3 regions of the Methylophaga sp. UBA2012 genome follow, and region 2 is predicted to be linked to each of the others. Evidence: riboswitches for the same ligand, from Rfam matches in the RefSeq annotation. Region 2 holds a riboswitch; each other region holds the start of a gene.

Region 1 (4,212 bases), on a different contig from region 2:
TGCATAAGGAAATTATTATGAAAAAAGCGATGCTATTTATCGTAGCTTTATTGTTTTCAGTAAGCGTTAACGCCGCGACGTTATCTCTGACTGAAGCTGGTTCAACTAACGCAAGTCAAAGTGTTGATTTATCTGGTAGTTCAGTTGTTTTAGCTGGTGGTACTGTCTCTAAGAAAAGTACCTGGAGTTCAGCATTTTCACTCACAACTGATACTGATACACCTGTTGTAATCGCATGGTCATTTAATCCTGCAATTACTGGTGCAACATTAGTTTTTGGTACATTGGGTGACACTGTGTCATATGCAATTACTGAAGACTTCAGCTTCACAGCTATGTTGACTGCAGGTACTAGCTATATCCTGAGCATTATCGATGCTACATCAGGTGTAGTTAAATATGACGTATCTGTATCTGCAGTACCTGTACCTGCTGCTCTATTCTTGTTTGCCCCTGCTTTATTAGGCTTTTTGGGTATGCGTAGAAAAACAGCTGTTGCAGCCTAATTTAAAGCTACACAGAAAATAAAAAAGGGAGCTTTGGCTCCCTTTTTTATATCCTTTAGAGCATTGATCTTAAACTCCAATAGCAAAATTGTACCAAGGTACAATAGACATGGGTGGACAATGCTCCATATGATTCACTCATCTGAAAAAGTCAGATAGGTGATTATCATATCTTATGGATATGGTAATTTAACAAAAGCCAAACTCGTCGTGAGGCGGGGTCGGAAAGCCACAGATCTTTTTTAAAGATGGCTGGGTTGCATTGCTTGTTTTTTCAACTTATGCATAAGGAAGTTTATTATGAAAAAAGCGATGCTATTTTTAGTAGCTCTCATGTTCTCTGTTGGTGTTAATGCTGCAACATTGACTCTTACTGGTATCGGATCAAGTGGCGCAACACAGTCAGTTGATGTCAATAACAACAGTACTGTTCTTGCTGGTGGTACTGTGGGTGAAGTTGGTAACTGGTATTCAGAGTTTGATCTTATCTCTGATACCGACACTGGAATTAAAGTGGAATGGTCATTTAACCCATTCACTGCATTATCCGGTGCGACCATAAAGTTTGGTCAAATTTCTGGCCCTAGTGGTTATTATTTACCTGGTGCACAAACTTTCGCTATTACAGGTGATTTCAGCTTTACAGCATTTTTAACAGCTGGTGTTTACTACGGTATTGATATCATTGATGCTGCATCTAACATTTTGAAATATGACGTATCAGTATCTGCTGTACCAGTACCAGCAGCATTATTCTTGTTTGCTCCTGCCTTATTAGGTTTCTTGGGGCTTAGAAGAAAATCAGCAGTTGCTGCATAAGAATTAAGATTTAAGTTAACAGTAACTTAACTGTCACAAATTGAAAGGGAGCAAAAGCTCCCTTTTTTTTTGAAAAATAGAGTGTTAATATCAATTTTGAATGTTATTTATAGATAAGGATTTTCCCTCATGCTTAAGCGCTTCCTTGTACTTTTGGTTACAATTGTTTCTCTATTTTCTTCATCTGTATTTGCTGCAGAACGCTATTTATTAAACTCAGGTGACGTTTTAGACATTTCAGTATGGAATGAAGAGTCTTTGCAAAAACAAGTAACGGTCCTGCCTGATGGCGTTATTACCTTTCCTTTAGCTGGAGAAGTTGTAGCTAAAGACAAAACGGTGGCGGAGGTTGAAGAAGAATTAACTAAAAAACTCAGCGAATACCTGGCAGATCCGGTTGTTACGGTCTCTGTCACAAATGTTGAAGGTAATAGAGTTCATATTTTAGGGAAAGTACTCAACCCTGGCTCATTTGTAATGAATCAACCGTTAGATGCCATGCAAGCGCTAAGTTTAGCCGGTGGCTTATCGCCTTATGCAGAAGAAAACAACATTATCGTGCTTCGCAGAGATGGGGCTAAGCAACAAGTCTTACCCGTCAAGTATGCAGAGATAAAAAAAGGCAAAGCATTAAATACCAACATTACATTGGAAAGTGGCGACGTTATTATCGTACCTTAAGCAAAATAGCCGAGACACATGTCCATGAGAAAATATATTCCGCTATTATTGCCTTGCCTGCTGATAAATACAGCATCAGCAGCAGAATGGGTATTTAATGCAAAGGCTGACCCAAAGTTTAAATATGATGATAACGAGCTACTTCGTGAAGATAAGTTAGACGATTTCAGTTTAAATATTGATCCTACTTTAACTTTAACGCGATCATTAGAAAACTCAACATCAGAAGTGCGTTTAGGATATAGAATTAGCAGATACAAAGAGCTAAAAGAATTAGATAAAGAGAATCCTTTTTTTGGTTTTAATACGTCTTACGCAACTGAAAGAAGTACTTATGGTCTGACGTTAGATTATGCCGAACGTGAGTCACGTGATATTGCTGAAGAAGATACGGCTGATTTTAGTAATACATCAACCACAGTTACCAAAAGTATATCGCCATCATATAGCTACAGATTGACAGAGTTAGATACGATTAGCACCAGTGCTTCTTATCAAAAACGAAACCAATCAGGTTCATCTACTAGAGCAGATTCAATTTTAGGTACCAGTTCGAATCTCACTGATAATGAAACTCTTAGTTTAAACTTAGCATTGCAACATCAGTATACAGAACGACTTAATGCTGGGGTGTCATTAAGTTATGTTAATTATCAAGCAGAATCTGACAGGCTCGATAATGAATACGATTCCTACTCGCTAGGACTGACAAGTGAATACCAATTGTCTGAACTTTGGTCTGTCAATGGTCTAGTTGGTGCTCGATATTTGGATAGCGAAAATAATCCTATAAGTGGTTTAAAAACTTCTGACCAGAGTACTGGCTTGAACTATTCTATAAGTACAACACGAGAGGACGAGCTGAATAGTTATACTGTCTCAGCAAGTCGCTCTTTACTACCTTCGAGTTCAGGTGATGTAAATCAACAAGATTCATATACTTTTAGTTATCGAAGGAAGTTCACTGAGAAATTAACAGGTAGTTTATCTACCAGTTATAAACTTTATACCAGCGCAGATGATCTTAATGACAGAGAAGTTAAGTATATATTTTTCTCTCCCAGTTTAAATTGGAAATTAGCAGAAGATTGGGGAATAAACTTTTCATATAAATATCGGAATGTTGATGAAAAAGATGGAAAAAATGTCGACAGTAACGCGTTTTTTATAAATTTTGACTACAATTGGGACGGAATTCGTTTTTCTCGCTAAATCTACAGCAAAGAGCAATAATAAATGGAAGAAGAAGTAAAAGGCTTAGGGGATTATCTTAATCTTCTCTGGCGCAGGAAGGTTTGGGTTATTATTCCTGCTATGTTGTTAGCCATAGCGACATTTATAGTGGTATTTTCACTCCCGGCCACCTATAAATCTCAGGGAACTATCCTGATTGAATCACAAGAAATTCCAAATGATTTAGTTCGTTCAACCGTCACAAGTTATGCTGACCAGCGTATCGAAGTCATCAAACAACGATTGATGACGACTTCCAGAGTAATGGATATGGTCAAAAAATATAATCTTTACGTGGCTGAACGTCAAAAAACGGCAGCTACTTCTTCTATCGTTGAGTTGTTTAAGTCCAATGTCAGTGTGGATTTAGTCCAGGCGAATGTTACCGACCCTGTAAGTGGTCGTGCTAAAAGAGCCAGTATCGCTTTTACCGTGTCGTTCATGGATAAATCGCCTCAAAAAGCACAACAGGTCGCAAATGAACTGGTTACTGAGTTTTTGAATGAAAACGTCAAAGCTCGAACTGATCGTGCCGCAGAAACGAAAGACTTCCTGAAAGAAGAAGGAGATAAGTTTCAGGCAAAGGTGCGTGAACTGGAAAAACAAATTGCAGAATTTAAAGACCGCTATAGTGGCAGTTTACCAGAGTTATTACAGTACAATCTTTCAATGATCCAAAGATTAGGAGATGAACAAACTTCCAATCAAAACGAAATATTACTATTAAAAGATCAAATAACGACACTGAGTTTGCAACTTTCAAGTGTCCCAATGTATTTGCCTTTAGGTGTCACAGCAAGCACTTCGAATGAACCAAGTAGTTCTGAAGTAAGATTAGAACAATTAAGAATTGAATATAGCACCTTATTATCAAAGTATGAGCCTACTCATCCTGATGTAGTAAGAGTAAAGCGACAAATTGATGCGTTAGAAAAAGAATTAGGTGTGACGGGCAATGATGCTCAAGTGATTC
Region 2 (4,212 bases):
AGTCCTTACTAACCCTCACTCTCATTGATGAAATCACAGAAACGACTGGCCGCCCCAATAAAGAATGTATCGGCCAAGGTGTGGCGAATACAGTCACAGGCTTTTTTGGTGGTATGGGCGGCTGTGCGATGATTGGTCAAAGTATGATCAATATAAACTCCGGCGGTCGTGGTCGATTATCCGGTATCTCTGCTGCGCTGTTTTTGCTGTGCTTTATTCTGTTTGCATCGCCACTTATCGAAATCATTCCGATTGCGGCTTTAACAGGCGTCATGTTTATGGTGGTATTAGGTACGTTCGAATGGGCCAGTTTCCGTTTGCTTGGACGTATCCCATTACCTGATGCCATTATCGGTATTTCCGTCGCCGTTATTACCGTCTTTACTGATCTGGCTATCGCGGTAATTACAGGCATTATCATGTCGGCGCTGGTATTTGCATGGCAACACGCCAAACACATTTATCTGAAAAGTTATAAAAATGAACAAGGTTCTATCGTTCATGAATTGAACGGGCCATTATTCTTTAGCTCAGTCCGTAACTTCAATGACTTATTTGATCCGAAAAATGATGATGCTGACGACATCATTCTTGATTTCAAAAACTCGCGCGTTTACGACCATTCAGCCATTGAAGCGATCGACTCACTGGCAGAACGCTATATCAAAGCTGGAAAGACGCTGCATTTAAGACATTTAAGTGAAGAGTGTAAACAATTACTCAACAATGCAGCTGATCTGATTGAAGTGAATGTGATGGAAGATCCGCACTATCATATTGCTGATGATAAGCTGGCATAAAAGTGAAATAACTGCTATCTTAAGCCCATAATAATAAGCTAGAAATTGTATAACCTATTGAACTACGAGAAAAAAACATGTTAAAAAAAATTGATAAACTGCTGATAGAAAAATTTCCACATATTATTCTTGGCTTTACTGTTTTTTGGTTGTCACTGATTGCTTTCGGCCTATATAACAACTAAGCCGATCAGCGGTATCGTTAAAAAGCCAGTCATCGACTGGCTTTTTTTATGTCCAAATTTATTTCCATTCGACAACTTATTCATTTTTGATCTAGGTCAATGCCTAATATCTGTGCCAGGCGAATAATAGCCTCACGCTGTTTTCAAACAGCATAATATTCTCAGTGAGGAGACGATAATGGAAAAAATTGAACACTATATTCATGATAACTTTGCCGCATTAATCTGTGTGATGTCAGTTGCTTGGCTTGCCTTGGTTGCCTATGGCCTTATCATGTCTTAATGCCTTTAAGGTATAAGCAACTCAAAACTCGCCCGGGCAATACACTGGCCATTCAATAGGCACTCAACCTCGTGTATGCCCGGGTAATATTTTCTGGTCGATATCTTCTGTAAAGTATGTCGCTTTTGTATTTGGACATATTCGCCTTCTGCTAAATGTATATTTTTCCATTTAAAGACTTTTTCTCTCGTCATTTTTCCAGCAGCACCGACAAAACGTATCCGGTAGTCTAGTACTACATATTGCGTCTGCTTGCTTCGTAAACCAAAATCAAGCATTAGCGTCTGCCCCAATAATAATCGGCTATGGGAAAGGCAAAGTAATGGCTGTTCAATATCCACCGACTGACTAAAACCTAACAGCGGATAAACATCAGCATGTCCCTGTTTAACCAAACTCCGTAAACCATGGCGAATCACCCAGTTTGTGTTCTGCGACGCTGCTTTGTCCCATTTTGAACAAATATCAATCACCGTTTGTGGATGATCCTTACTAATGTCATTGATGTTATTAGCAACGGAACGCCTGACATAAAGACTGGGATCCTCTTTTAACTTCTCAAGAATCGGCCATATAGGTGTTGAATCATCACGTAAATCAGTTAATTGTGGTGCCCAGGGTAAACGTGGCCGAATGCCTTCAGAGGCTAATCGCCTGATATGTTCATTCTCATGCTCAGCCCACTTCAACATCTGTGCATAGGTTTCTTCAAAATGCGCCAACAGAAAAAACCGAATGGCAAATTCGCCGGTAAATAATGGAGTTAATTTTTCTAATGCAGCAAAAGAAACATCGAGGTGGTCGATGCCATATAAAGCAACATAGTCAATTAATGGCCAGGCTAAATAATGTGCCCAACCAGAAAACTGTTCTTCTCTTAGGTATTCAGCCGCCTGTAACAGAATAGCAATCGCATCAACATAATCATCAGGCAGGTAGACATGCAAACTCCTAGCAAGGTAGTCTGCACGTGCTTTGAGCTCTAACTCATCCAGTTTAAGTGATGCTGTCTCAATAAAATCAGTCATAGCAAAGTCTGGCCACACTGAATGAATCAGTGAGCCTAGCTCATGAACTGCAGCAGCATTGAGTTTATTTTTGAGTTGTTCAGCCATAAAAAAAGCCGCGATGGAATCGCGGCTTTTATCATACGGTATTCTGTCTTAGCTTAGGCAGTTTTTTTACGTCTGCGCATCGCTGTAAAGCCCATAAGACCAGAACCAAATAACCATAATGCAGCAGGTACTGGCACTTCGCTAACAGGTGGGCAATATTCGCCATTGACTGTTAATTCAGCCCAAAAAACATCTTCTTTTATTTTATCAAAAATAGCTTTGAAGGTGATACCAGCAAGCACTTCGTCAAATAAGTTTGAACTTAGTTCAAACACATCAACACCGCCATCTAACTTACCAATGTATGTCAGATATGGAAAATGATTATCCAGTGTCCATAAACCATCAGAGAACCATGAACCGTTAGCATTCGATTTAACCGATAAAGTAGCCGAAGTAATTTCTAAAGTCGGCTCATTAATGGCTTCAAAGCTCATATACGCCTCTGAAGAGTCCCATAAAGTTCCCCAGTAATCATGATCTTCATTAGTTACTTTAGCGTTTAATGTCGTTGAATAAGCTTGAGGGTTGTCGCATGTTGAACCATCATCGCCACAACCACCATGATGATGACCACCATGATAAAATGTTGCTGAAGCAACACTTGAAAAACCTAGCAACATAGCAGCTACTAACATAGCTGATTTGTAAAATTTCATAGAATTATCCTTATTTACTATGCAACCCGGCCATCTTTAAAAAAGATCCGTGGCTTTCCGTCACATGGCTCACACCAAGGTTGGCTTAACTATTCGATATGCAATCACTACCTGCAGAGTACATATTAGTGATTCGTCATTAGCTGAACAATTGTACTTTGGTACTAAAAAGCAAAATAAATCAGCCTCCTACAGTTTCCTTTATCCAATAACATTATTGCCATTTGATAAATAAGCCTCAGGAATTATTCCTAGGCAATTGCATAATATGAGGATGTCTATGTAGCAACAATTGTACTTTGGTACAGTTTTTAATCTTTTTTAACGTTTCTTTACAAATACAGCAATAGACTCGACATGTGTTGTATGAGGAAACATATCCATAATGCCTGCTGATTCCATAATATAGCCATGCTGATTCACTAGCTCACCAGCATCACGTGCCAATGTCGTCGGATTACAAGACACATACACCAAACGCTCAGCCCCTAATGCAGCAAGTTGATGTAAAACTTCAAACGCCCCACTTCTGGGCGGATCGAGCAGAATTTTATTAAAGCCTTTTTCAGCCCAAGGATAATCTTTGAGCTCAGTTTGTGTCAGATCAGCCAGTTCAAACTCAGCATTCTTTAAGCCATTAAGTTGTGCATTATTTTTAGCGTGTTGCACCAGAGCCGCATCACCTTCGACGCCAACCACTTCATTAACACGTCTGGCTAAAGGTAAGGTGAAGTTACCTAAACCACAGAATAGATCTAGAATACGATCATCAGCTTGTACATCCAGTAAGTTCATGGCTCGCTGGATCATTTTTTCATTAATACCGGCATTCACCTGAGTGAAGTCGCTCGGATCAAACTGTAAGTTCAACCCTGCTTCCGGCGCGTAACTGAGCTGAGCTGATTCAGGCCATAATAAGGACACGGTATCCGGCCCCCCCGGTTGCTGATAGATCCATAAATTATTGCTTTGACCAAAGCTAATCAGTGCCTGTTTATCCGTCTCAGATAATGCATCAAGATTACGAAAAACTAACGCCACATGCTCATCATCCATCGCCACTTCAATCTGAGCAATGCGGTTATAGGCTTCAAGCCCAGCAATTAATGAAGCTAAATCCGTTAAACGATGACCCACGCGTGGATCTAAGACCTCACATTGCTCTAGCAT
Region 3 (4,212 bases), on a different contig from region 2:
TTTATCTTTAATGCTAGCTGCACGTTTTAGCCATAAATCAGCCATCGTGGCTGGAATCCTTGTTGCTACACTCCTCAATCATGCTGCATCTGCCTGGCTGGGCACCTGGCTTGGACAATTTATTCTTGGTCCAACAGGTCAGTGGATACTGGGCTTGAGTTTTATTGCGATGGCCGCTTGGTTATTGATACCAGACAAGGAAGATGATGATGCGATTAAATATGCTAGATACGGGGCGTTTGTCGTTACCACCGTGTTATTTTTCATTGCTGAGATTGGTGATAAAACGCAAGTCGCTACGATTGCGCTTGCTGCAACCTACCAAAATATTTTTATGGTGACACTGGGCACGACAATTGGCATGTTATTAGCCAATGTTCCAGTAGTATACGCAGGAGAAGCCATGTTGAAAGTGATCCCTTTGAATGTGGCTAGATGGGCTGCTTCCCTAGTATTTGTTATTGTTGGTTTAACCATTATTCCATGGTAAACCCTGTGACAAGGGCACAATAAATATTATCGAGCCACACACCTGTGTGCGGCTCGATGGTTTATCACTAATAGTGTTAGTGAAGATTCGATAAATTTTCTACCACTTCCACGACTTTTTTTGCACCGCTTCTGATTTGGCTGATGGTATTCCCTGCGGTATTAGCAAACTCAACGCCTGATTCGACACCCGACATGCTTCCGGACATACTTTTTATGACGGAATCACTTTTAGACTGGATTTTATTAATCATGCTCGCTATTTCGGCCGTTGATTGTGAGGTCCGTGTCGCCAGTGAGCGAACTTCATCAGCCACAACAGCAAAACCACGCCCACTATCACCCGCTCTTGCAGCTTCTATTGCGGCATTTAAGGCGAGTAAGTTTGTTTGTTCAGTGATATCGCTGATCGTTTTAACGATAAATGATATTTGTGCGGTTTCTACACCTAGCTGTTCCAACTCGGTTGATGAATGACTGAATTGTTGTTTCAATTCTTCAAGTTTATCAATGGTTTTAAAAATAATATCTTCACCTGTCGAGGATAACTTTTCTGTCTCCAGTGATATTGTATAGGCTGTGTTAGCGGCCGCTTTTTCTTCCTCGGAACGGCGAACTTTTTCAGTAATGTCAGTGGCAAATTTAATGACTCGATAGGGCTTGCCATTACTATCGAATATAGGGTTATAGGTGGCTTCCAACCAAACAGCAGATTGATATTTATTTATCCGTTTAAAATTGTCTGCAATAAAACGTCCCTCATTCAATTGTTCCCAGAACTTGGCATATTCAGGACTTTTTACATAGTCTGAGTCACAAAAAATTCTATGGTGCTGTCCTTTCACTTCATCAAGCTTATATCCCATAAGGCTCAGAAAATTTTGATTGGCATTGGTGACACGACCTCCCATATCAAACTCTATGATAGCCATTGAACGATCGATTGCAGATAGCAAACTATCATTACTACGAGAATGTTCTACACGTTCGGTCACATCGTTAGCAATCTTAAAAATTTTAACGACACGGCCTTCACCATTTTTTATTGGGAAATAATTGGCTTCCAGCCATATATCATGGCCGTTTTTATGCTTGCGTAATACTTCCCCTGAAAAATACTCACCGTTCTTTAGATGCTTCCAAAAATCTTTATATCGGGAAGATTCAACTTCGGATTTATCGCATAACAGTTGATGATGCTGTCCTATCAGTTCAGAAGAGGAATAACCTGTTACCCGAGAAAAATTGTCGTTTACTGCGGTGATGATACCTTCAGGTGTGAACTCAATAATGGCCAGTGATGACTGCATGGCGCTGAAAATCTCCTGCAAGGGAGTGAGTTCGTTTTTTAATAACGCATTCTCGGTGATTAACTGCTTTGTTTTACCAAACATGTCTTTTTTTCGCCTCTTTGCAAATAGTGTGCAATTTAATTGTATGCATCTTATATCGGCAGTGAAAAGTAAAAGTTAACTGCTTTTATACGAAAGCATGATGTCTATCACGTTACTGGTAAGTTAATGATCTTAATGGGGGGCACTGACTTTTGCATTTCAAACACGGTGGGTGGATATGGGTAAATTGTGTTCTGCCGAGTGAGGATTAAGTTATTTTTCACTTATGCTGAAAACGTATCGAATTTTCCTCTATAAACATTGTGTTGAGGAAGAATGGAATGTCTTTTTTTTAATAAATTAGTACCAAAGTACAATGTAATTTTTAATTAATTAAGGCAAGTTAATAGTGCGCAACTGATTGTTGGTGGTTACCTGTTGCGAAATTAAATAGTTATATTATTATTTCATCGTGTTCAACACATTAACGCCAAACCTGATGTGAGTCAGGGACGGAAAGCCTACAGCTGTATATTGAAGTCTTGACAGGGCTGGGTTGCAAAATTATTGGGATATGGGACATGTATAAAAAATTTTTTGCAACAACCCTTGCTCTGTCAGCATCGATGTTAACGATATCGGCTCATGCTGCAAATATTGGCTGGACAGACTGGACAAAAACAAGTCAAAAAACTGCATCTGGAACCATGGCGTTTGGTAGTGACAATGTCAGTGTTGGTTTTAGCTCAAGTTCTGATGCTTATTTCATAGAATCGGGAGCGACAGATAATTGGTGGGGTAATGCCTACACCAAGGGGACGGTTAGCAATCTTCCATCATCACGTGAAATTATCGGTTTGAGTACCGGTGGTACAGTAGAAATAAAATTTTCAGAAACAGTGCTGAATCCTTACATTGCCCTTGTCAGCTGGAACGCAAATAATGTTGATTTTGGTGATACAAAAATTAAATTTGATAGTACTGGTTTAGGGAAGTACGGTTCGGGATCACCCACCCTGTATTCTGACGGTACTGGATTTACTACCTCTAATTTTGCCGAGCTACATGGAGTGATTATTCTTGAAGGGTTATTTGACTCGTTCAGTTTTACTCATACAAGTGAAGGCTGGCATGGCTTTACCGTAGGTGCCGCAGGCATCGCGCCTGTGTCGGAAGTGCCTATTCCAGCGGCTGCATTTATGTTTGCTCCGGCTTTGCTTGGTTTTATGGGACTTCGCCGTAAAGCCAAACAAGCTGCATAATCAATCAATAGATACTGGCGTTTCATAAAAAAAAGCCGTTACAAAATGTAACGGCTTTTTTTGTCACTGATTGTCTCACCATGACAAGCTGGTTATCGAACATATATTGCCTAACTCCATATAGTCTTCTTAATCTGAACTTAATTAGAGATATGTTGACGTGAGTTAATATTCTCTTTGAACATTTTTTTGACTCAATTTTTACTATGAATTTAAAGTCAATTTTTTAAAAAAATCATACTTAAGGATGATTTTTTTTCTAATTCAATTTAAGTAACCTGTTAACAACAGAATATAAGTGTTCATCTGTTACTCGCCATAGCAAGTTAACTTTAATTTATTAATTTTGTTCAACATATTATCGCCAAACCTGATGTGAGTCAGGGACGGAAAACCTACAGCTGTGCATTAGTGGCATCAGGGCTGGGCTGCATTAGATGGAAATTTCTTATGAAAAAAAAATTGTGGATGCTATTAAGCCTCGTTTTATTGACACTATCCCACAACTCTTGGGCTGCAACTGTTGTTAAAGCTAATTTTATTGCCGGATGGGCCCCCACGGGGAGTCCTGAAGTTATTAAGTTTAAAGGGAGTTTTGTTGGCGAAGATCTGAATGAGGACGGGAAGTTATCTTTTGGTGAATTTTCTGTTTTTAATGCGGAGACTCCGAATGATGACGGTACCATTACTTTCTATACTTTATCAGACCTGTTTGATACGGGGGATATTAATATTGGTACGCAAAAATGGTTGGCTAATGGTATAAGTTGGGTTGGAAGTGAGCAGTTAGCTTATATAACTTGGGACCCTTCGGATGACGTGCGACAATCAGTAAATCTCAACATTTCAAGCTTTCCGGGTGTAGTTCACTTTACTTCTTTCGAGGTTTCAGCTGTTCCACTTCCTCCAGCAGCCTTGCTATTTGCTCCTGCGCTACTTGGTTTTATGGGCTTACGTCGCAAAGTAAAACTTGCTGTCTAGTTAATTTCAGTATTTCAAACGTTTAAAGCCGTCATAGAGTGACGGCTTTTTTGTTTGTATCGTTACCGTTTAACCGCCGATCCTATGACGATTAATCAACAAACAATATTCAGTCTTCGAGCTTAATGCTTATCGCTGTTATAATG

The links. Region 2 has a riboswitch for cyclic di-GMP ahead of B2248_RS10175 (VPLPA-CTERM sorting domain-containing protein). Riboswitches for the same ligand answer to the same signal wherever they lie in the genome.
Region 1: linked by a shared signal. The riboswitch ahead of B2248_RS13640 (hypothetical protein) and the one ahead of B2248_RS10175 (VPLPA-CTERM sorting domain-containing protein) in region 2 are both predicted to bind cyclic di-GMP.
Region 3: linked by a shared signal. The riboswitch ahead of B2248_RS03620 (hypothetical protein) and the one ahead of B2248_RS10175 (VPLPA-CTERM sorting domain-containing protein) in region 2 are both predicted to bind cyclic di-GMP.

The regions. Positions count from the first base shown of each region.
Region 1 covers NZ_DDCG01000019.1:97,609-101,820, forward strand. The annotation lists gene B2248_RS13635 (hypothetical protein) at 18-506, shown strand; cyclic di-GMP riboswitch class I at 695-771, shown strand; gene B2248_RS13640 (hypothetical protein) at 807-1,325, shown strand; gene B2248_RS13645 (polysaccharide biosynthesis/export family protein) at 1,455-2,006, shown strand; gene B2248_RS13650 (hypothetical protein) at 2,031-3,218, shown strand; gene B2248_RS13655 (Wzz/FepE/Etk N-terminal domain-containing protein) at 3,243-4,212, shown strand, end outside.
Region 2 covers NZ_DDCG01000013.1:123,401-127,612, forward strand. The annotation lists gene B2248_RS10165 (SulP family inorganic anion transporter) at 1-800, shown strand, start outside; gene B2248_RS10170 (DNA alkylation repair protein) at 1,274-2,383, opposite strand; gene B2248_RS10175 (VPLPA-CTERM sorting domain-containing protein) at 2,437-3,042, opposite strand; cyclic di-GMP riboswitch class I at 3,060-3,137, opposite strand; gene rlmD (23S rRNA (uracil(1939)-C(5))-methyltransferase RlmD) at 3,364-4,212, opposite strand, start outside.
Region 3 covers NZ_DDCG01000003.1:87,950-92,161, reverse strand. The annotation lists gene B2248_RS03630 (TMEM165/GDT1 family protein) at 1-490, shown strand, start outside; gene B2248_RS03625 (methyl-accepting chemotaxis protein) at 567-1,883, opposite strand; cyclic di-GMP riboswitch class I at 2,303-2,387, shown strand; gene B2248_RS03620 (hypothetical protein) at 2,405-3,085, shown strand; cyclic di-GMP riboswitch class I at 3,439-3,521, shown strand; gene B2248_RS03615 (hypothetical protein) at 3,536-4,066, shown strand.